Regions from separate parts of the Shinella sp. M27 genome, predicted to be linked through region 2. Evidence: predicted binding sites of a transcription regulator. Region 2 holds the regulator's gene; the other holds the start of a gene.
The links. Region 2 encodes HrcA, which represses chaperone genes, less so after heat shock. Its sites were predicted from a motif close to GTTAGCACTCNCNNNNNGNGAGTGCTAAC; they were not measured.

Region 1: groES (co-chaperone GroES) is a predicted target of HrcA. The motif match lies at 6,815-6,843, and genes of this name have one in related genera.

The regions. Positions count from the first base shown of each region.
Region 1 is NZ_JBLZPK010000027.1:143,726-155,590, forward strand. It holds gene ACOZK4_RS10515 (nucleoside deaminase) at 1-326, shown strand, start outside; gene ACOZK4_RS10520 (GNAT family N-acetyltransferase) at 327-812, opposite strand; gene ACOZK4_RS10525 (hypothetical protein) at 817-1,434, opposite strand; gene ileS (isoleucine--tRNA ligase) at 1,608-4,499, opposite strand; gene ACOZK4_RS10535 (bifunctional riboflavin kinase/FAD synthetase) at 4,741-5,721, opposite strand; gene ACOZK4_RS10540 (TIGR01459 family HAD-type hydrolase) at 5,736-6,584, opposite strand; gene groES (co-chaperone GroES) at 6,901-7,197, shown strand; gene groL (chaperonin GroEL) at 7,251-8,891, shown strand; gene ACOZK4_RS10555 (hypothetical protein) at 9,383-9,829, shown strand; gene ACOZK4_RS10560 (bifunctional diguanylate cyclase/phosphodiesterase) at 9,839-11,865, opposite strand, start outside.
Region 2 is NZ_JBLZPK010000032.1:107,648-119,512, reverse strand. It holds gene ptsN (PTS IIA-like nitrogen regulatory protein PtsN) at 1-445, shown strand, start outside; gene grpE (nucleotide exchange factor GrpE) at 519-1,133, opposite strand; gene hrcA (heat-inducible transcriptional repressor HrcA) at 1,216-2,295, opposite strand; gene rph (ribonuclease PH) at 2,471-3,190, shown strand; gene ACOZK4_RS12785 (VOC family protein) at 3,200-3,616, shown strand; gene rdgB (RdgB/HAM1 family non-canonical purine NTP pyrophosphatase) at 3,625-4,269, shown strand; gene hemW (radical SAM family heme chaperone HemW) at 4,277-5,470, shown strand; gene ACOZK4_RS12770 (DMT family transporter) at 5,467-6,390, opposite strand; gene gcvA (transcriptional regulator GcvA) at 6,528-7,424, shown strand; gene ACOZK4_RS12760 (GNAT family N-acetyltransferase) at 7,421-7,921, opposite strand; gene dnaA (chromosomal replication initiator protein DnaA) at 7,993-9,444, opposite strand; gene rpsT (30S ribosomal protein S20) at 10,425-10,694, opposite strand; gene ACOZK4_RS12745 (enoyl-CoA hydratase) at 10,887-11,660, opposite strand; gene mutM (bifunctional DNA-formamidopyrimidine glycosylase/DNA-(apurinic or apyrimidinic site) lyase) at 11,730-11,865, opposite strand, start outside.

The DNA of each region.
Region 1 (11,865 bases), on a different contig from region 2:
ACCGCACCCGCGCGGAGAACGACGTGACCGCCCATGCCGAGGTCGCCGTCATCCGCGAAGCGTCCAGGAAGCTCGGCCAGGAGCGGCTGACGGGCGCCGATCTCTACGTGACGCTGGAGCCCTGCACGCTCTGCGCCGCCGCGATTTCCTTCGCCCGCATCCGCCGTCTCTATTATGGTGCTGATGACCCCAAGGGCGGCGCGGTGGAAAGCGGCGTGCGGTTCTTCGCCCAGCCGACCTGCCACCACGCGCCGGATGTCTATTCCGGCCTGAGCGGCACCGAAGCGGCCGACATTCTCAGGGATTTCTTCGCCGGGCGGCGCTAGTCAGCCTTCGGCAAAGGCCTTCAGCTTGTCGCCCCACAGGCGATAGCGCAGCCATTCCGGATGGGGCTCGGCGCCGATCGCGTCATAGACGCGGATCGCCGGCTCGTTCCAGTCGAGCACGCTCCACTCGAAACGGCCGCAGCCCTCGGCAATGGCGGTGCGCGCGAGATGGCGCAGCAGCATCTTGCCGACGCCGCCGCCGCGATGGGCGGGTGTGACATAGAGGTCTTCGAGATAAAGACCGTTCTTCGACTGCCAGGTGGAATAGGTCTTGAACCAGACGGCGGAGCCTGCCGGATCGCCATCGACGGTTTCGCAGATCGCCGCGCGGCTGATCGAGCCTTCGCCGAACAGCGAGGCGGCCACGCTTTCTTCCGTCGCTGCCACTTCGGCCAGCGCGTTTTCGTAGTCGGCGAGTTCGCGGATGAAACGCAGGATGATCGCGGCATCGGCCGCGACCGCAGGACGAATGCGATAAGACGTCATGGCCTTAGAACGGCCACCACTTCGAACCCGTCTGCTTGGCGGCTTTCGCCTCCTTCTTGCGGCGGCGTTCCTTGACCTTTTCCGGTTCGCCCAGATCGGCCTGGGCCTCTTCGGGCATACGGCGGTAATCCAGCGGCGGGTCGCTCAGATAACGGCGCTTGTCGGAATAGGCGCCCTGCTGGATGCGGCGGCCTTCACGATAGGCGGCGGTCTGCTGGGCGGTCGTCAGGTTGTGGTTCGTGGTCGATTGCGAGGCAAGCGGCGAACGGTAGTGGCTGTTGTCCTTGTTCTCGTCGGCCTCGGCGCGCAGGCGATCGCGCATGTCTTCCGGGCTTTCGATCCAGCCGGCATTGTCCTTGCTGGCGACGGACTGCTGCGGCGTGACCAGCGCTTCCTTGTTGCCCGGCACGACGAGCGCGCCGCGCGGCTGGTAGCGGATCTTCTTGGCCTGGTCGGCATCCGGCGTCTGGATCATCACGGCATTGCCGAGGTCGTCCAGCAGTTGCTCGCCGGAGGACTTGCTCGTGCCATAGGTCGGGCCCATGCAACCGGTGAGGAGAAGGCTTACGCCAATGAGGCCGAGAAGTCCGGCATGCACCCGAATATGTCGCATCATTCCCATCAAACCCTTCCAGCAGAGCCGGTACGCCGAAACCCGAGCAGGCAATACACCGCCGTGCCATGGCGGAACAATCCGACCATTTTCAGGCAGCAATAGCGGATGAAAACCGCAAGCGCAATTCACACGCTGGTGTTGGCGGCCGGAATCACCGGCCGTCAACAGAGTGAAGGTTCTTACGCAGCGCGGCGGAAACCGATTTCGCGCAGCGCCGCGGCGTCACGCGCCGAGACGTCGGGATAGTCGGCATCCGAGCCGACATCCGTCGTGATGCGCCAGGAACGGGCGCATTTCCGGCCCTCTGCCAGCTTCGGCTCGACCGAGACCTTGGCGACATCGCCAAGGCGGAAGGCCTCCGCGGGGCCTTCACCGGAAACGAGCGTGATGGCCGAGGTGATGCAGATTTCCGCAAAATCCTGACCCTCGAGCGCCGTCAGAAGCTCCGGATCGGCGATGTGGACGACCGGAGCGGCCTCCAGCGAGGCACCGATACGCTTCTCGCGACGCTCGATTTCCAGCGCGCCCGTCACGACCGAGCGAACCTGGCGGATCTTGTCCCACTTGGCTTCCAGCGCATCGTCGCGCCATTCGGCCGGCACATCCGGGAACTGTTCCAGATGGACCGAGACGGCATCGGGCTTCAGCGACAGCCAGGCCTCTTCCATGGTGAAGGGCAGCATCGGAGCGAGCCAGGTGACGAGGCACTCGAACAGCTTGCGGATGACGCAGAGCGAGGCGCGGCGCTTCAGCGAGGACGGGGCGTCGCAATAGAGCGCATCCTTGCGGACGTCGAAGTAGAAGGCCGAGAGCTCGACATTGGAGAAGTCGATGAGCGCGCGGGCGATCTTCTTGAAATCGAAGGCGTCGTAACCCTCGCGCACGACAGCATCCAGTTCCGCCAGACGGTGCAGCATGAGCTTTTCCAGCTCCGGCATGTCGGCATGGGCGATCTCCTCGCCCGTGTCGTGCGCCAGCGTGCCGAGCATCCAGCGCACCGTGTTGCGCAGCTTGCGATAGGCGTCGATATTGGTCTGGATGATCGTCTTGCCGAGGCGCTGGTCTTCCCAGTAGTCGGTGGTCATGACCCAGAGGCGCAGGATATCGGCGCCCGATTCCTTCATGACGTCCTGCGGCGAGACGACGTTGCCCTTGGACTTCGACTGCTTCTCGCCCTTCTCGTCCATGGTGAAGCCATGGGTGACGACGGCATTGTAGGGCGCGCGGCCACGCGTCGCGCAGCTTTCGAGCAGCGACGAGTGGAACCAGCCGCGATGCTGGTCGGAGCCTTCCAGATAGACATCAGCAGGCCATTTCAGGTCCGGGCGATCTTCCAGCGTGAAGGTGTGCGTCGAACCCGAATCGAACCATACGTCGAGGATGTCCTTGACCTGGGTCCACTTGGCCGGGTCGTGGTCGTTGCCGAGGAAACGCTCCTTGGCGCCCTCGGCGAACCAGGCATCGGCGCCTTCCTTCTCGAAGGCCTCGAGGATGCGGGCGTTGACCGCGTCATCGACCAGGACCTCGCCGTTCTCGTCGGCGAAGATGGCGATCGGCACGCCCCAGGCTCTTTGACGGGAAAGCACCCAGTCCGGGCGTCCCTCGATCATGGCGCGCAGGCGGTTCTGGCCGCTGGCAGGTACGAAGCGGGTGTCGTCGATGGCCGACAGCGAGCGCGAGCGCAGCGTGGTGCCGTCGCCGAGTTCCTTGTCCATATAGACGAACCATTGCGGCGTGTTGCGGAAGATGACCGGCTTCTTGGAGCGCCAGGAATGCGGGTAGGAGTGCTTGAGGCGGCCGCGGGCGAACAGCGTGTTGGACGCGATCAGCGCCTTGATGACGCGCTCGTTGGCATCGCCCTTCTTGCCGTTGTCGTCCATGACGCGCGCACCGTCGAAGCCGGGGGCATCGGCGGTGTAGAAGCCGGCATCATCGACCGGGAACGGGATCTTCGAGGAGATGCCGCGCGCTTCCAGTTCGCGGGCCTTCGACGTCCAGGCGTCAAAGTCCTCGCGGCCGTGGCTGGGCGCGGTGTGCACGAAGCCGGTACCGGCATCGTCGGTAACGTGGTCGCCATCGAGAAGCGGGACCGGGAAGGTGTAGCCGAGGTGCTTGAGCGGGTGGGCGCAGGTGAGCGCGGCCAGTTCTTCCGGGGCGATATCGCGGACGAACTTGAAGGTGAGCTTGGCCTTCGCGGCCGCCTCATCGGCAAGACGCGTCGCAAAGATCAGCTTTTCGCCGGGCTGCGGGCCAAAGTCGTTCTGCGCGCTTTCGACCTCGAACAGGCCATAGGGATAGCGCGAGGAAAAGGCGATGGCGCGGTTGCCGGGGATCGTCCAGGGCGTGGTCGTCCAGATGACGACGTAGTTGTCCTTGAGATCGGCGGCACCCTCCACGATCGGGAATTTCACCCAGATCATGTCGCTCTCGACATCGGCATATTCGACTTCGGCTTCGGCGAGCGCCGTGCGCTCGACCACCGACCACATGACGGGCTTCGAGCCGCGGTAGAGCTGGCCGCTCTTGGCGATCTTCAGCAGTTCGCCGGCGATGCGAGCTTCGGCGTGGAAGGCCATCGTCGTGTAGGGATTGTCGAAGTCGCCCTCGATGCCGAGGCGCTTGAACTCGTCGGCCTGGATCTTGATCCAGCCGCTGGCGAAGTCTCGGCATTCCTTGCGGAATTCGTTGACCGGAACCTCGTCCTTGTTCTTGCCCTTCTCGCGGTACTTCTCCTCGATCTTCCATTCGATCGGAAGGCCGTGGCAGTCCCAGCCGGGCACGTAGTTGGCATCATAGCCGCGCATCTGGAACGAGCGATTGATGACGTCCTTGAGGATCTTGTTCAGCGCGTGGCCGATATGGATGTTGCCATTGGCATAGGGCGGGCCATCGTGCAGCACGAATTTTTCGCGGCCGGCGGCGGAAGCGCGCAGCTTCTTGTAGAGACCCATCTGTTGCCAGCGGGCCACCGTTTCCGGCTCCTTCGTCGGCAGGCCGGCGCGCATCGGAAAGTCCGTCTGCGGCAGGTAGAGGGTGGACGAATAATCGACTTTTTCAGGTGTATCGGTCATGGATATGGCTATCGTCTCGTCGCGCGTCTTTCGCGCATGCGGGGGAATATCTGTCATCTGCACCGGCAATGACGGCGGGGGCGTTGCGAAAACGCCCGAAATCCCGGACCTTCCGGCCTCGCTCAGAGCGCGCGGAAGGCCGGGCCACTAATTCGCAGATCGATGGTCAGCCGGTGGAGCATCATGCGCGCGGTCTTACGGCCTTTTCAGCGTTTTGAAAAGACGCCAACGCGGTTTGCGATCAGAAACAGAGACGCTGGTCGATAGGCCCGAGCGGCTTGACGCCAGAGAGCAGCGCCCGCGCCTCCTCCTCGTCGCGCTTCATCTGCACAACGAGCGCATCGAGCCCGTCGAACTTCAGCTCGTCACGCAGGTGGCCGAAGAAGGAGACGGCGGAGACTTCGCCGTAGAGATCGCCTGCGAAATCGAACAGGAAGGTTTCGAGCAGCGGAGCGCCGTTCGATGTCACCGTCGGGCGGCGGCCGTAGCTGGCCACACCGTCATGCAGGCTGCCGTCGGGACGGCGGAAGCGCACGGCGTAGATGCCGTTGCGCAGCTCCACTTCCGGCGGCAGCTGCATGTTGGCGGTGGGATAGCCAAGCGTGCGGCCAAGCTGCTGGCCGCCGATGACCTCTGCCTCGACCGTATAGCGATAGCCGAGCAGACCGTCGGCTTCCACCACCGCCCCCTCGCCGAGCAGCTTGCGGATGAAGCTGGAAGAGATGACCGAGGCGTTTTCATCGCGGAAGGCATCGACCAGCGTCACGCCAAAACCGTTGTCCTGGCCGGCGGCCATCAGGAAGGCCGGGCCGCCTTCCCTGCCTTTGCCGAAATGGAAATCGAAACCCGTGACGACTTCGGAGGCATGCAGCCAGTCCATCAGGACGGTGCGGATGAAGTCATGCGCCGAGATTTCGGAGAAGGAACGGTCGAAGGGATATTCGATGACGGCCGAAAAGCCCATGCCTTCGAGAAGGCGCGCCTTGAGCGGCGCGGGCGTCAGGCGGAAGACGGGTGTCTCCGGGCGGAAGACGGTGCGCGGATGCGGCTCGAAGGTCAGCACCAGCGCCGGGATGCCGCGCTCGGCGGCGATCTCCAGTGCGCGCTGCAACACGGCCTGATGGCCGCGGTGCACGCCGTCGAAATTGCCGATGGCGATGACGCCGCCGCGCAGGTGCTCGGGCAGCGGCTGTTTCGTCTCGTTCCTGTGAAATACCGTCATGACGACCGTCTCCGTCACTGAAGCCGGGGCATCCACCATTTCGGGTGGGTGTTTTCCTGGACGAGGAAGGCTGCGAGTTTGGCCTCGTCGGTGCGGCCGGCTTCCACATAATGCTGCGCGTGAATGCCGCCCGAAATATAGAGCACGTCGAGGCCATAGGCTTCAGCACCGCGTACGTCCGTCGGCATGCCGTCGCCGACCGCGATGACGCGGCTGAGATCGAAGGCGCCGCGCACATCGCGGGCCTCGGAAAGCGACTTCTCATAGATCGGACGATGCGGCTTGCCGGCGATCTGCGTCGTGCAGCCCAGTTCCTCGTAGAATTTCGCCAGCGCACCGGCGCAAGGAATGAGCTTGTGGCCACGCTCGACGACGAGATCGGGATTGGCGCAGATGAAGGGCAGCTTGCGCTGCGCAAGCGCCGTCAGCTCCTCGCGGTAATCCTCGACCGTTTCCTTTTCGTCTTCGCGCAAGCCTGCGCAGACGACGATGCCGGCCTCGTCGATGCCAACGGTTTCGACGCCGAGGCCATCGAGCAGCGGCAGGTCCTTTTCCGCGCCGATGAAATAGACCTTCTTCGGTCCTTCGGCGATCAGCGCGCGGGTCACGTCGCCCGAGGTGACGATGCGGTCATAGGCATCGTCGGTGACGCCGAGACCGCGGATCTGCACCTTCACACCCGGATGCGGGCGTGGGGAATTGGTGATGAGCACGACGGTGAGGCCCGCCTTGCGCGCTTCGGCAAGCGCTTCGGTGGCATAGGAGAACGCCTCCACACCATTGTGCAGGACGCCCCAGACGTCGCAGAGCACCACGTCATATTGCGCGGCGATGTCGCGGAAGGATTGGATGCGTTCAGCCATCAGGAAGTCCCGTCTCAAGGTCGAAGCCCGACATTGCAAAGCGGGACAAAGAAAACAAGCCTCTTCCCGCAATTTTGCTCTGCCCACAGGGAAAGAGACGGAAATTCACGGTGTTGACTTGATGGCATGCGATATCGCCACCATCTGCCGGGCTGCGGTAACCATGGCAGGCGAAATAATTTGAGAGCGGCGTTCTTGACTCGTAAGACGCCGACGCCTACTTCAAGGCCGCTAGCACTCCTAATCGGTGAGTGCTAACATCAATCATCGGGTCCATTCCGGGATCCGCAATGTCATTCGATCGAGGGATTAGACAATGGCAAGCACCACCTTCCGCCCGCTTCACGACCGCGTCGTCGTTCGTCGCGTTGAGTCCGAAGCCAAGACCAAGGGCGGCATCATCATTCCCGATACCGCCAAGGAAAAGCCGCAGGAAGGCGAAATCGTCGCCGTCGGCACCGGCACCCGTGACGACAAGGGCGCAATCGTCGCTCTCGACGTCAAGGTCGGCGACCGCGTCCTGTTCGGCAAGTGGTCGGGCACCGAAGTCAAGCTCGACGGCGAAGACCTTCTGATCATGAAGGAAGCCGACATCATGGGCGTCATCGGCTGATTAGCCGATAACCCTTTCCGCAATTCGCTGATACCTATTCAGGAGCTCTCACAATGGCAGCCAAAGAAGTCAAATTCGGCCGCACCGCGCGCGAAAAGATGCTGCGTGGCGTCGACGTCCTCGCAGACGCAGTCAAGGTAACGCTCGGCCCGAAGGGTCGTAACGTCGTCATCGACAAGTCCTTCGGCGCTCCGCGCATCACCAAGGACGGCGTTTCCGTCGCCAAGGAAATCGAACTGGAAGACAAGTTCGAGAACATGGGCGCCCAGCTCGTTCGCGAAGTCGCTTCCAAGACCAACGACATCGCCGGCGACGGCACGACGACCGCTACCGTTCTTGCCCAGGCTATCGTTCGCGAAGGCCACAAGGCCGTTGCCGCCGGCATGAACCCGATGGACCTGAAGCGCGGCATCGATCTCGCCGTTGCCGAAGTCGTCAAGGATCTCCAGGCCAAGGCCAAGAAGATCAACACGTCGGAAGAAGTCGCCCAGGTCGGCACGATCTCCGCAAACGGCGACAAGCAGGTCGGTCTCGACATTGCCGAAGCCATGCAGAAGGTCGGCAACGAAGGCGTCATCACGGTTGAAGAAGCCAAGACCGCCGAAACGGAACTCGAAGTCGTCGAAGGCATGCAGTTCGACCGCGGCTACCTCAGCCCCTACTTCGTGACCAACCCGGAAAAGATGGTCGCCGACCTCGAAGACGCTTTCATTCTCCTGCACGAGAAGAAGCTCTCGAACCTCCAGGCGATGCTCCCGGTTCTCGAAGCCGTCGTCCAGACCGGCAAGCCGCTGGTCATCATCGCTGAAGACGTCGAAGGCGAAGCGCTTGCTACGCTCGTCGTCAACAAGCTGCGTGGCGGCCTCAAGATCGCTGCCGTCAAGGCTCCGGGCTTCGGCGACCGCCGCAAGGCCATGCTGGAAGACATCGCCATCCTGACGGGCGGCACGGTCATCTCCGAAGACCTCGGCATCAAGCTCGAAAACGTAACGCTCGACATGCTCGGCCGTTCGAAGAAGGTTTCGATCTCCAAGGAAAACACGACGATCGTCGACGGTGCCGGCCAGAAGGCTGAAATCGAAGGCCGCGTCGCGCAGATCAAGGCCCAGATCGAAGAAACCACCTCCGATTACGACCGCGAGAAGCTGCAGGAACGTCTTGCCAAGCTCGCTGGCGGCGTTGCCGTCATCCGCGTCGGCGGCTCGACGGAAGTCGAAGTCAAGGAAAAGAAGGACCGCATCGACGACGCCCTCAACGCGACGCGCGCTGCCGTTCAGGAAGGCATCGTACCGGGCGGCGGCGTAGCCCTGCTCCGTTCGTCCACGAAGATCACCGTCAAGGGTGAGAACGACGACCAGGAAGCCGGCATCAACATCATCCGCAAGGCCCTCCAGGCCCTGGTTCGCCAGATCGCGGACAATGCTGGTGACGAAGCCTCCATCGTCGTCGGCAAGATCCTCGAGAAGAACGAAGACAACTACGGCTACAACGCCCAGACCGGCGAATACGGCGACCTGATCGCCCTCGGCATCGTCGACCCGGTCAAGGTTGTCCGCACGGCTCTGCAGAATGCTGCTTCGGTTGCTTCGCTGCTGATCACGACGGAAGCCATGATCGCCGAATTGCCGAAGAAGGATGCACCGGGCGGCATGCCTGGCGGCATGGGCGGCATGGGCGGCATGGACATGATGTAAGACCTTCGGGTCTTATATCTGAGCCATCCGGTTCAGTTACGGAAAGGGCGGTCTTCGGGCCGCCCTTTTTGTTTTATTGCGCCGCCGGACCTGTATCGTTTCCGGAAAAAAGATTTTGACCATTTGTACAATAATTATCAAAAAGCCGTTGATGGTATCAAAAAACCCACTATAAAGACGCTCCAAGTGAACTTTAAAGATTCACAAGGGGTTCAGGCGCTGGGGAACGGCATCATTTTCGCCGCTTATCGTGCAGCCAGATATCCCGAACGATTTTGATAGAAACCGCCGACGACCTGAATGGAGAGGCAGCGGTGGTTTTCTCGCGTACGTCCGACCCGCATGCACAGACGGAGCCGGATGCAGTTCAGTTCATGAGAAAGTGGGGGCGGCAGACTTCGAGGAGGTCAGCCGGCACTGCTTTTTAGCATGTTGCGTGCCTGCAAGCCGCGACGTGTCGGTCAAATTCGAGCAACTGCCTGAGGTCGTAGGTGTTCAAGATAATCAAGACTGATCTCTCGTCGCCATTTCTGCCGGGCTCGATGGAGTTCGACGAGACGGACAACGAGCTGTTGACGCAATACTGTGTGACGGAGCGCTGGACCGGCGACCTTTCCAACGGCCTGTTCACGCTTGGCGATAAGGCGACGCAGGCGCACGGCCTGACGCAGCGCACCTGCGGGCTGCTCAATCTCATCCGCTGCTACGAGCCGCTCGACCGCACTCGCGTGCTGGAGCTCTTCGAGCAGGCGGCGGCCTCCTCCTCGTCCTTCTGCTTCTCCACGACGATCCATCTCGACGGCGCGCCGCGCCAGCCGGTGTTCTGCGTCGGGGAATCGACGGGGCTTGAGGAGAAATACGCCGGTACGATCATCGGCGTCTTCATCTTCCCGCGCTTCCAGATCGATCTGGTCGGGCGGCGCTTCAAGCGGCAGTAGGAAGCGGCGTTACGCCGCTTCGCTCTTCTCCGTGTCGATGCGGATGCGTTCCACCGGCACCGGACGTCCCAGGAAATAGCCCTGCGCCTCGTCGCAGCCTTCGTCGAGAAGGATGTCGAGCTGGCTGCGCGTCTCCACGCCTTCCGCCAGAACCGGCACGCGCAGCGACTGGCCAAGCGCCAGGATGGCGCGGATGATGGCTTTCGCCTCGGGGCTTGCCTCCACCTCGCTCATGAAGCTGCGATCGAGCTTGATCTTGTCGAAGGGGAAGGCGCGCAGCGTTTCGAGCGAGGAATAGCCCGTGCCGAAATCGTCGATGGCGATCGTGACGCCGAAGGCCTTGATGCGGCGCAGCGTGTTGAGCGCGCGCTCCTTGTCGCCGATGATCGTCGATTCCGTGATTTCGAGCTCCAGCCGGCGCGGGCTGAGGCCGGTCTCCAAAAGCACGCGGTGCACGAGATCGGCGACATCGGCATTGCCGAGCTGCACGGGTGAAAGGTTGACGGCAATCTTGTAGTCGTTGCCCCAGGTCGCGGCCTCGCGGCAGGCTTCGCGCAGCACCCATTCGCCGATCGGCAGGATGGCGCCGCACTCTTCGGCAACCGGGATAAATTCTGACGGCGGGATCGTGCCGCGCACCGGATGATGCCAGCGCAACAGCACCTCGTAGCCGATGGTCTCGCCCGACGTGACGGCCTTCTGCACCTGATAGTGCAGCTGCAATTCCTTGCGCTCGACGGCCTGCCAGAGATCGTTTGCAATCAGGCGGCGGCTGCGGGCGGCCTCGTCCATCGAGACCTCGTAGAAGCAGACCGTTTCGGTCAGCGCATCCTTGGCACGGTACATGGCGAGATCGGCATTGTTGAGCAGTGCTTCGACATTATCGGCATCCTGCGGATAGATGGCGACGCCGAGGCTCGCACCCGGCTTGATGTCATAGCCGTCGATGCGGATTTCGTCGTTGAGGCAGGTTTCGAGGCGCTGGATGAAATCGGTGAGATCCGCCATGTCCTCGAAGCGCTTGGCGGCCGCGAATTCGTCGCCGCCGAAGCGCGCGACGGTCTCGTCGGCCTCAAGGCAGGCCTGCATGCGCTTTGCGAGCGTGGTCAGAACCTCGTCGCCCGCAGCATGGCCGCGCGTGTCGTTGATTTCCTTGAACTTGTCGAGATCGATACCGATGGCCGCAACGAGGCCGCCGGAGCGGCGGGCGGAGAAGAGATCGGCCTCCAGACTGGCGTTGAAGCTTGCCCGATTGGGCAGGCCGGTCAGGCCGTCATGGCGGGCGAGGAAGGAGATCTGCTCCTCGGAGCGCAGGCGTTCGGATATGTCCTCATAGGTCGCAACCCAGGCGCCATCCGGCAGCGTGCGGTAGCGCAGCTGCACGGAAACGCCGTTCGACAGTTTCTCAATGAGCACGCCGCCGTCGTTCGCCTGGATGGCAGCGCGGCGGCGCGCATACATGTCGCGCGCCCGCGGCTTCCAGATTTCCGGATCGGCATAGACGTCGGCGACGCCCTGGTCGACGATCTCGCGCAGCGTCATGCCCGGCTGGATGCGGCCTTCCGGGAAGCCGAAGATTTCGCTGTAGCGCTTGTTGGCGATCAGCAGGCGTTCGTCCTTGTCGAACAGGCAGAGACCCTGTGACATGTTTTCCAGCGCCAGGTCGAGGTTCTTGGTGACGTCGGCCAGCCGGTCGGCAGCGGCCTTCTCCTTCGTCACATCCTTGGTGATCTTGGCATAGCCGATCAGCGCACCACCGGCATCATAGATGGGATCAAGCACGACATGGGCCCAGAAACGCGAACCGTCCTTGCGGTAACGCCAGCCCTCGCTTTCGTATTTGCCTTCCTCACGTGCGGTGCGCAACGCCCGGTCCGGCAAGCCATTGGCGAGGTCCTCCGCACTGTAGAACTGCGAAAAATGCCGACCCACGATCTCGTGCGCCTTGTAGCCCTTGTTGCGCTCGGCCCCCTCGTTCCAGTTGGCGACGCGGCCGGCGGGATCGAGCATGTAGATGGCATAGTCCTTGACGCCCT
Region 2 (11,865 bases):
GCAGCAGAGTGCGATTATTCCGGCGATGAAGGCCAATTCCAAGAAGCAGCTGCTTCAGGAACTGGCGGTAAAAGCGGCAAAGATCACCGGGATTCCGGAACGCGAGATCTTCGACGTCATCCTTCAGCGCGAGCGGCTCGGTTCGACCGGCGTGGGCAATGGCATCGCCATCCCGCACGGCAAGCTGAAGGAGCTTTCGCAGATCACCGGCCTCTTCGCGAGGCTTGAAACCCCCGTGGACTTCGAGGCCCTGGACGACCAGCCGGTCGACCTCGTCTTCCTGCTGCTTGCGCCCGAGGGTGCTGGCGCCGACCACCTGAAGGCCCTTTCGCGCATCGCCCGTGTGCTGCGCGATCCGGCCATGGTCGCAAAGCTACGCGCTTCCGACAGCGAAAGCGCGATCTATGCCTGCCTCAGCGAAGAACACGCGTCGAACGCGGCCTGAGGCTTTCGAATTCGCATGAAAAAACCGGCGGTTTTGCGACCGCCGGTTTTTCTGTGTCCGTCAAAGCCTTCGATCAGGCCTGCGTTGCACTCGCGTCGCCGGCAGGTGCCTTCGGGCCGCCCTTGGCGACGCCGACCATGGCGGGGCGCAGCACGCGCTCGCCGATGACGTAACCGTCCTGAACGACCTGCACGACCGTGTTGTTGGGAACGTCGGGGTTCGGCACTTCGAACATCGCCTGGTGGAAATTCGGGTCGAATTTCTCACCGATGGGCTCGAGCTTGCGCACGCCATGGCGTTCGAGGGCCGCCAGCATCGAACGCTCGGTCATTTCTACGCCTTCGGCCAGCGTCTTGACGCTCTCGTCGTTTGCCAGCGCATCGGCCGGGATTGCGTCGAGCGCGCGGCGCAGGTTGTCAGAGACGGCCAGCATGTCGCGGGCGAAACCGGCGACGGAATAGGACTTGGCATCCTTCACGTCGCGCTCGGTGCGGCGGCGCAGGTTGTCCATCTCGGCGGCAAGGCGCAGATACCTGTCGCGCAGGTCCGAATTTTCCGCGCGCAGCACGTCGAGCGGATCCGGCTCGGACGGGGTGTCGGCCTCGACGGCGGCGTCTGCCGCTGCATCCGCAGCCAGGCTGATATCCACCACGTCGTCAGGTCCGTGTTTCTTGCTCTCGTCGGTCATGACGTACTCCGAATTGCATGTGTCCTGAGGTTGGGCCCGATATCGAGCTTTGAGCCCGAAAAATCAAGGGTGGATGGGCAATTCAACGCGAAAGCCGCGACATCAGCTGCGCCGTATAGTCCACCATCGGCACGATCCGCGAATAGTTGAGCCGCGTGGGGCCGATGACGCCGACCGCACCGACGATCTTCTCGTCGCTGTCGCGATAGGGTGCGACGATGAGCGAAGAGCCGGACAGCGAGAACAGCTTGTTCTCCGAGCCGATGAAGATGCGCACGCCCGGCCCGGTTTCCGCGAGGTTCAGGAGCTCGATCAGGCCATCCTTGCGTTCGAGATCGTCGAACAGCATGCGCAGGCGATCGATATCGTCAGCACCGGCAAGGCCTTCGAGCAGGTTCGCCCGGCCGCGCACGATGAGCCGCGTCGGCTTGCCCTCCTCGAAGCCGCCGGACCAGACGGCAAGTCCACGCTCGACGAGATCCTGCGACAGCTTGTCCAACTCGCCGCTGATCTCGCCGCGCAGGCGCTCCAGCTGCGAGCGCGCCTCGACCAGCGTGTTGCCGGCAAGATGGGCATTGAGGAAATTCGCGGCCTCTGTGAGCTGCGAGCCCGTCACGCCGGCCGGCAGCTCGATGATACGGTTTTCCACCTGGTCGTGATCGCCAACCAGCACGACCAGCGCCTTGGTCGGCTCCAGCCGGATGAACTCGACATGTTTGAGCACGGCGTCGTTCTTCGTGGTGATGACGAGGCCGGCGCCACGCGACATGCCTGATAGCGCCTGGCTCGCCTCGTTCATCATGGTCTCGACGGCCGTATGCTTCTGGCCGTGCGGACGCACATGCCGCTCGATCGAGGCGCGGTCCTCCGCCGAGATGTTGCCGATCTGCATGAAGGCATCGACGAAGAAGCGGAGCCCCAGCTGCGTCGGCAGGCGGCCGGCGCTGATATGCGGCGAATAGATTAGGCCCAGTTCCTCCAGATCGCTCATCACATTGCGCACGGAGGCAGGCGACAGCGACATGGGCAGGATGCGCGACAGGTTACGCGAGCCGAGCGGCTCGCCGCTTTCCAGATAGCTCTCCACGATGCGGCGGAAAATCTCGCCCGACCGCTCGTCGAGCGCCGACTGAATGTCCGGACCGGGGGATCGCAAAACCATCTTTCGCCAACAACCTTGTTACTTCAGGGGAATATAGTGATTTAGGCGATCAGCGCAAAACGGATTTTCGCGACGCAGCATCGCGAGAAATCGCCCGGCTTTCCGTCGCGCCATTCCCTCATCCGGCGAACTGGTCTAAAGCACCTTCCAATATATCATGAGACAGGAGTTCGTCATGCGGCCGTCCGGCAGAAAAACCGATCAGATGCGCAAGGTTTCCTTCGAGCGCAACGTTTCCAAACATGCCGAGGGATCCTGTCTCGTCAAGTTCGGCGATACGCATGTGCTGGTCACGGCAAGCCTGGAAGACAAGACGCCGCCGTGGCTGCGCAACAGCGGCAAGGGCTGGGTGACCGCCGAATACGGCATGCTCCCGCGCGCCACCGGCGACCGCATGAGGCGCGAAGCCGCCACCGGCAAGCAGGGCGGTCGCACGCAGGAAATTCAGCGCCTGATCGGCCGGTCGCTCCGCGCCATCGTCGATCTCGAAGCACTTGGCGAACGCCAGATCACCATCGACTGCGACGTCATCCAGGCCGATGGCGGAACCCGCACGGCCTCGATCACCGGCGCCTTCATCGCCCTGCACGACTGCCTGAAGTGGATGGAAGCGCGCAACATGATCAAGACCGAGAAGGTCCTGAAGGATCATGTCGCCGCGATCTCTTGCGGCATCTTCGCCAGCCAGTCGGTGATCGACCTCGACTATCTCGAGGATTCTGCCGCCGAGACCGACGCCAATTTCGTCATGACCGGCTCGGGCGGCATCGTCGAAATCCAGGGCACCGCCGAAGGCAAGCCGTTCACCGAGGAGGAATTCTCCAGCCTGATGACGCTTGCCCGCAACGGCATTGCCGAACTCGTCACCCTGCAGAAGCAGGCGATTGCCGGATAAGGCTCGACCATGACCGCCGCGATCGAAGGCATTCTCGAAACAGCGCTCTATGCTGACGACCTCGACGCGGCGGAAGCCTTCTATGGCGGCATATTGGGGCTGGAAAAGATCACCCGCCAGGCCGACCGCCACGTCTTCTTTCGCTGCGGCCCGGGCGTTCTCCTGATCTTCAACCCGAAGGAGACCGTGCAGCCGCCACCGCCGCACGCCTTCCCCGTGCCGGTGCACGGGGCGACGGGTGCCGGCCACGCCTGTTTCCGTGTTCCAGGCTCAGCGCTTGATTTCTGGGTAAAAAAGCTCATAGAAGCCGGCATCACCATCGAAGCGGACTTTCGCTGGCCGAACGGCGCCCGCTCCATCTATTTCCGTGACCCCGCCGGCAACAGCCTCGAATGTGCCGAGCCGGGTCTATGGAACATCGCCTAGGAACCCTTATGCGCAAGCTCGACACCAAGACGATCGTCGTCGCCAGCCACAATGCGGGAAAAATCCGCGAGATCGAGGACCTGATCGGCCCCTTCGGCTTTTCCGCCAAATCCGCCACCGAACTGAAATTCGACGAGCCGGATGAAACGGGCACGACCTTCGAGGAAAACGCCGCCATCAAGGCGCTCTCCTCCGCCAAGGCCTCCGGCCTGCCGGCCCTTTCGGACGATTCCGGTCTCGTGATCGACGCGCTCGACGGTGCGCCGGGCGTCTACACGGCCAATTGGGCGGAGAAGGAAGACGGCACGCGCGATTTCGCCATGGCCATGGAGAAGGTGGAGAAGGCGCTTTCCGACAAGGGCGTGACCGAGGCGAAGGACCGCACCGCGCGCTTCGTTTCCGTGCTCTGCCTCGCCTGGCCGGATGGTCACACCGAACTCTTCCGTGGCGAGGTCGAAGGCACCGTCGTCTGGCCGCCGCGCGGCGAGAAGGGTTTCGGCTATGACCCGGTGTTCCAGCCCGAGGGTTACGCGACGACCTTTGGCGAGATGAGCGCGGAGGAAAAACACGGCTGGAAGCCCGGCGATGCCACGGCGCTGTCGCACCGGGCGCGCGCCTTCAAGATTTTCGTCGAAACCTGCCTGAAGGCTTGAACGATCCATGACGGCAGTGCCCTTCGACATGCGGCCGAGTTCGGCAGCGGATCTCTCCGATCCCGGCTTCGGCATCTATGTGCACTGGCCGTTCTGTGCCGCCAAATGCCCCTATTGCGACTTCAACAGCCATGTGCGCCACCAGCCGGTCGACCAGCCGCGCTTCGTGCAGGCCTTCCTGAAGGAAATGGCGACAATGCGCCGGCTCACCGGCTCGCGCACCGTCACCAGCATCTTCATGGGCGGCGGCACGCCCTCGCTGATGGCGCCGGAGACGGTGGACGCGATCCTCAACGGCATCGCCCGCCACTGGCATGTGCCCGATGGCATCGAGATCACCATGGAGGCCAATCCCTCCAGCGTGGAGGCCGAGCGTTTCCGCGGCTACCGGGCGGCCGGCGTCAACCGCGTCTCGCTTGGCGTTCAGGCGCTGAACGACCGGGACCTGAAATTCCTCGGGCGGCTGCATGACGTCGCCGATGCGCTGAAAGCCATCCGCCTCGCGCGAGAAATCTTTCCGCGCATGTCCTTCGACCTCATCTATGCCCGCCCCAACCAGACCGTCGAGGAATGGGACCGCGAGCTGAGGGAGGCCGTCTCCTACGCCGTCGACCATCTCTCGCTCTACCAGCTCACCATCGAGGAGGGCACGCCCTTCTACGGCCTGCACAAGGCCGGCAAGCTGATCGTGCCCGACGGCGAGCAATCCGCCGTGCTCTACGAAGCGACGCAGGAGATCACCGAGCGCGAGGGCATGCCGGCCTACGAGGTCTCCAATCATGCCCGCCCCGGCTCCGAGAGCCGCCACAACCTCACCTACTGGCGTTATGGCGACTATGTCGGCATCGGCCCCGGCGCGCATGGCCGGCTGACGACCGGCGGCGCGAAGATCGCGACCGCCACGGAGCGCAAGCCGGAGGGCTGGCTAAGCCTCGTCGAGGCCGAGGGCCACGGCATGGTCGACCAGGAGCTGCTGGAGCGCGAGGCGCAGGCCGACGAGCTGCTGCTGATGGGCCTTCGCCTCAAAGAGGGTATCGATCTCGTGCGCTGGCAGGCCCTGTCCGGCCGCGAGCCGGACCCGGATCGCGAACAGTTCCTCATCGAGCACGGCTTCATCGAGCGCCTCGGCAATTCCCGCCTGCGCTGCACGCCGGCGGGAATGCTGATCCTCGATGCCGTGGTGGCCGACCTCGCCTGCTAGGCCGACCGGCGCTTGTCCGCAAACATCTTGAACACCCGCCCGTCGATGGCTGCAAGGCCGACGGCGATCAGCGCCATGCCGGCAAAATGCTTCGGCGCCAGCACCTCGCCCAGAACCAGCGCGCCGAGCAGGATGGCACTGACGGGGATGAGGAAGGTCACCAGCATCAGGTTCGTAGCCCCCGCCGTCGCAAGGATGCGGAAGAAGATGACATAGGCGAGGGCTGTGGCGAGCACGGCAAGGCCGAACAGCGCGAGCCAGGCCTCGTGCGAGGGCATGGCCAACGTCCAGGGACGATCGACGACCAGCGCCACGGGCAGCATGATCAGCGCGGAGGCCGTCACCTGCCCTGCAGCCGGCAGCAGCGGCGGCAGGCCCATGCGGCGGAAACGGCGGCCCCAGATACCGGCAAAGGCATAGGACACGGCAGCCCCCAGTACGGCCAGCTGCGCCAGCACATTCGTGCCGAGATCCGACAGCACCGAAGGGCCGATCATCAGCGCCACACCGGCAAAACCGACGAGCACGCCCACCAGCCGGCCACCCGTCATCTTCTCGTCCTCCGTCAGCACATGGGCAACGATGACGGCGAAGAGCGGCGTCGTGGCGTTGAGGATGGAAGCGAGGCCACTGGCGATATGCGTCTGGCCCCAGACGATCAGCGAGAAGGGGATGACATTGTTCAGCACGCCCATACCGAGAAAGGCGAGCCAGACCTCGCGGCCGCGCGGCACGGCATGGCCAGACAGGCGCACGATGGTCCAGAGCGCAATCGCCGCCAGCGCCACGCGGGCGGCGACGATGGTGAGCGGCGGCAGCTCGCGCACGAGAATGCCGTTGAACAGGAAAGAGCCGCCCCAGAGCGCGGAAAGCGCGATGAGCAGGCCCCATTCGATCGTCGTCATAGGACGGTTTGACATGATGGTATCCTCAGAGATTTTTTCTAAACCGGATGAAAAGGCCGGATGTGACGCACCGGAATTTGCGCTATCATTCCGGTAATTTCCGCCTGAGACAAACGATCATATTTCCTGATATCAGCGAGGAAAACTAAATCATGAACGGTCGCCTCCCCTCTCTGTCCGGCCTGCGCGCCTTCGAGGCGACGGCGCGGCATCTGTCCGTCACACTTGCCGCCGACGAGCTTTCGGTCACGCCCGGCGCCGTCAGCCTGCAGATCCGTGACCTCGAAGAAGCGCTCGGCGTTCGGCTCTTCGAGCGCAAGCCGCGCCGGCTGATCCTGACGGACGATGGCGAAGGCTACTTCAAGGCCATGCGCTCGGCCTTCCGGCTGATGCGCGAGGCGACGGAGGAACTGCTGATCCGGGCGCGCTCGCCGTCCACGCTGCTGATCAGCTGCACGCCGACTTTTGCCGCGCAATGGCTGGTGCCGCGCCTGCCGAAATTCGAGGAGAGCCTGCCCGGCGCCGATATCCGCATCAGCGCCTCCAACCGCCTCGTCGATTTCGCCCGCGACGGCGTCGATATCGCGATCCGCCATGGTTTCGGCCGCTATGAGGGCCTGGTGAGCGAAAGGCTGCTGGACGACGACCTCGTGCCTGTCATCGCGCCTTCCCTGCGCGAGCGGATACCGCTCGACGAGCCTGGTGACCTCGGCAAGCATGTGCTGATCCACGACGTGCACCGGCAGGATTGGCGGCTCTGGCTGGAATCCAACGGCATCACCGAGATCGACGCCCAGCGCGGCCCCGTCTTCACCGACAGCAACGGCGCAATCGAAGCGGCGAAGGCGGGCGATGGCGTGGTGCTGGTGCGGCTGTCACTGGTGGCGCGGGAAATCCAGGAACGCCGGCTGGTTGCGCCCTTCTCGAGAGGGGTCGCGACAGGGCTCGCCTACTACATCGTCTATCCGCCCGGCGCGCTGGATCGCCCGGCCGTCGCCAGCCTCCGGCAATGGCTGACGGAAGAGGCCCGTGCGGTGCGCGGCAGCTAATCCGGAAAATCTTCCATCTGCTCTTTGTAAATCTCGAAACCTGCCCGCCTGTAGGTCACCTGCGCCTTCGGGTGGTCGTTGGTATCGGTATGCAGCCAGATCCGCCGCGTCGCCTCACGCCAGACGGCCCGCAGCGCCGTGTCGAGCAGCCAGGGGCCGATGCGCCGGCCATAGGCGGCCGGGATGAGACCGAAATGCGTAAGTTCGATATCCTCGGTATCGATGGCATCGAATTCGCAGAGGCCTATCGCCCGCCCCTCCTCGCGCAGGACGAAGGTCGCCGTCGAAAACGCAGACAGGAAGGCCGCCAACGCTGCCTGCGGCATGTGCAGGCGGGAATCCCAGGTGAGCGGCGTGCCGATCTCCCGGTAGATCGCTAGATAGTCTTCGATCGAGAGGCGTTCCGGCTGAAACGCGAGATTGACGGCCGGCACTGGCAGAGCCGCACGGTTCGCCGGCGGTTCGCGCAGGTGCATATAGGTGACGAGCAGTCGCATGCCGGTCTCTCAAAGAGAAACGCCGTGCGCGTCCAGAGGACGGCACGGCGTCGCGCTAAAGGGCAAAGGGCCTATTCGTTGATCAGGCGCTTCAGAAGCTCGATCTCGTGGCTGAGCTTGGTATCGCCCGAGATCAGTTCCTCGATCTTGCGCACTGCATGCAGCACGGTCGTGTGGTCGCGTCCGCCAAAACGGCGGCCGATTTCCGGGAAGGAGCGTGGCGTCAGCGTCTTCGACAGATACATGGCGATCTGGCGCGGCTTGACGATGACGCGGGTGCGGCGGTTCGAGACCAGCTCCTGGCGCGAGACGTTGTAATGCTTGGCAACGACGCGCTGGATGTCCTCGATGCGCACGCGGCGCGGCTCGCCGGCTGCGACGAGATGGCCGAGCAGTTCGTCGACGCGCTCGATCGTCAGGTTCGGCTCGAAGGAGCGGCGAAACAGCAGCTGATTGAAGGCGCCTTCCAGCTCGCGACCGCTGGCCGTGATGTTGCGGGCGACGTGGCTCAGAATTTCCGGCGAGATATCGAGCGAGCCGTCTTCCTGCTGGGCTGCGGCCAGGCGGCGCTTGAGGATTTCGAGGCGCATCTCGTAGTCGGGCGCTTCCATCTCGATGGCGACGCCACCCTGGAGGCGCGAACGCACGCGCGGATCGAGCGATTCCAGTTCCCACGGTGCGCGGTCGGCGGCGACGACGACCTGCTTGGCGGAATCGAGCAGCATGTTGAGCAGATGGCAGAACTCGTTCTGGATCGAATTCCCCTGCAGGAACTGCATGTCGTCGATGATCAGGAGATCGATGTTGCGCAGCGTCTCCTTCAGCGAGAGCGCGTCATTGTCGCGGATCGCGGTCGCGAAGCGCCACATGAAATATTCGGCCGTCAGATAGACGACGCGCGGATTGCGGGCGCTGGAAAGCGCACCGAGCGCGATGGCCTGCAGAAGATGCGTCTTGCCGAGGCCGACGCTGGAATGGACGAAGAGCGGGTTGAAGCGCACGGCGCCGGCACCGGCTTCCGCGATGGTGCGGGCGGCGGCAAGGGCGACGCGGTTCGACGTGCCCTCGACGAAGGCATCGAACGTGTAGCGCTGATCGAGCGGGGAGCCGAAGAGCGGGCCGGTGTGCTGGGCGCGCGGCTGGGCTGCAGGCGCAATCGAAGCAATGGCATTGGCGACGGGCTGCGGGCCACCGGCGGCGCGGCGCGGCTGGGCCTGCGGTGCGGGTTCGGCAACGGCAACGGCCTCGTCGAGGCTGCCGGGACGCACGCCGCGGGTGGCGGTGCGCACCAGGATTTCCACCTTGAGGATTTCGGCATCCTCCTGCTGGAACAAGCTGGTGATGAGATCGAGATAGCGGTTGTTGATCCAGGACTTCAGAAATGTCGTGGGCACAGACAGGCGCACGACGCTCTTCGAGACGGAGTGGATCTTCAGCCGACCGAACCAGCTTGCGAAGACGTCCGGACCGACCTGCGCTTTAAGGCGCGCGCTGACCCGCTCGAAAATCGCGTCCTGCTTCATATCGGATGGAACCCCCGCCGCGCGCACTTCTTCTTTCGGAAGCGCCTTGAGTGCATTTTCCCCGTTCGCGAATGCACCAGTCGTCCTGGCCGTATTCATTTGCATCTTGCCGCCTTCTTTCATGCTTCTTCGCCACGCCGGCAGTTCTGCCGACGCCTTCCATGTTTGCCATCGCCCGTCCGTGTCGAGCCAATCGCCCGAACGGGTTCTGGTGTCCCTGACAGTGCCGACCCCCTACCTTCAGCACGGTCCTGTTTGTCAAACACAAGTCGGGCCTCGAAAGATCCGGCGTCATGCCCGATCCGCTTGGTCCGTTTGTGAGCCACACCATCCGCTCCCTCGTTGAGCGTCCGGCAGGCATGCCCGCGTTCATCACGGCCGTCCTCGCGGCTTTCGCCCGGCGCGACCGAAGTCGCAAAAAGCCCTGCCAGTGTGCCAGGGGCACCTGGGGCAAGCTCTGCCGGTTTGATGATTTTACGAAGCGTGGGCCGCTCCGCTACAGAGAACAAACAACCACCGCTGCCTTGTGAGACAGTCTTGCCGGCGATCATTTTCGGGATATGTCCGCGCCCCCTGTGGAAAGCATTTAGGCAGGATCATGCCCCAAGATCAATCACGAATTTTACGCAAAATTAAGGGGCAGGCGTTGACTCGGAAGAGCGTTTTTGACTCGGAAAGCCCCCCTCTCAACAGAATCCGTTAGGAATCAATGGCTTTGTTTTCGGGTGGGTTTCGCAGCGCGGGAAAAACGAAAAAAATAAAAATTCGCTTGACTCAAATTGCTGTCAAACTCCCGCTACGAAAGGGGTACCGAGGCGGGATAACCTCCCACAAGTAACTGAATTTAAAGAGTTTTCTTCGTCACTCTTTTGACACGATCGAGCCGTGCACGTTAACCATAGCAAGCCCGAAAAACAAAACAAAAAGCCCGGCGCAGGCGCCGGGCTTTTACTAATATTGCATAGCTCAGGTGGAGCTGATCAGGCTGCCGTCATCGTCTTGACGCGGTTTGCGAGACGCGAAACCTTGCGGGAAGCCGTGTTGGAATGAAGCACGCCCTTGGTGGCAGCGCGCATCAGTTCCGGCTGTGCAGCCTTGAGGGCGGCAGCGGCCGAAGCCTGGTCGCCGGAAGCGATGGCTTCTTCGACCTTGCGGATGAAGTTGCGGACGCGCGAACGGCGCGACTTGTTGACTGCAGTGCGCGCGGCGATCTTGCGGGTCGCCTTCTTTGCCGAGCTTGTATTGGCCATGTATGCCTCTCTTCAGAAATCTGACACGAACTCCACCCTCGCCGTGCCGGGTCACTGCGACCTGTCATCCAAGCAATTCGGGAGCAATATCGGAAAACCTCAGAATTCGGCTTTCCAAACTGTGGGCGGCGTATAGCTGGAAACCGCGGGGTCGTCAACGCGGATTCTGCAAGAAACGCCGCCTCGGGTGATTCACCGGTTGCCGAACACAGGCTTGCGCTTCTCGATGAAGGCCGTCATGCCCTCCTTCTGGTCTTCCGTGGCGAAGAGCGCATGGAAGAGCCGGCGCTCCGCGCGCATGCCTTCCGACAACACCGTCTCGTAGGCGCGGCTCACCGCCTCCTTGGCCATCATGGTCGAGGGCAGCGAGAAGCCCGCGATCTTTTCCGCCGCCGCCAGCGCCTCGTCCATCAGCTTTTCCGGCGCGACGACGCGGGCCACCAGGCCGCAGCGCTCAGCCTCCGCCGCATCCATCATTCGGCCCGTCAGGATCAGGTCCATCGCCTTCGACTTGCCGAGCGCGCGCGTCAGGCGCTGCGTGCCGCCCATGCCGGGGATGATGCCGAGCGTGATTTCCGGCTGGCCGAATTTCGCCGTCTCCGAGGCGATGATGAAATCGCACATCATGGCGACCTCGCAGCCGCCACCCAGCGCAAAGCCGCTGACGGCGGCGATCATCGGCTTGCGGCAGGCTGCCACCTCGTCCCAGCCGGCGGCAAGGTCTTCCACGACCGCTTTGGCAAAGCCGTAGGGCTGCATTTCCTTGATATCAGCACCGGCGGCAAAGGCTTTTTCCGAGCCGGTGAGGACGATGGCGCCAATGCCGGCATCCGCCTCGAAGCCTGAAAGCACGCTCTTCAACTCCTCCAGCAGCTTGCGGTTCAGCGCATTCAGCGCCTGCGGCCGGTTGAGCGTGATGAGGCCGACGCGTCCGCGCGTCTCCACCAGCAGGGTTTCATAGGCCATTCGTCTCTCTCCTTTTTTGTTACGCTCTGCCGAACGGAAAACCGCTTCACACTTTTCCTGGCATTGGCTCTATTTCTGGCAATCGGCACAATAGAACGTCGACCGCCCGCTCTGCACGATACGGCCGATCGTGCCCGCGCAGCCGGGTGTCCGGCAAGGCTCTCCCGCACGATCATAGGCGGAAAAGGAATGCTGGAAGTAGCCG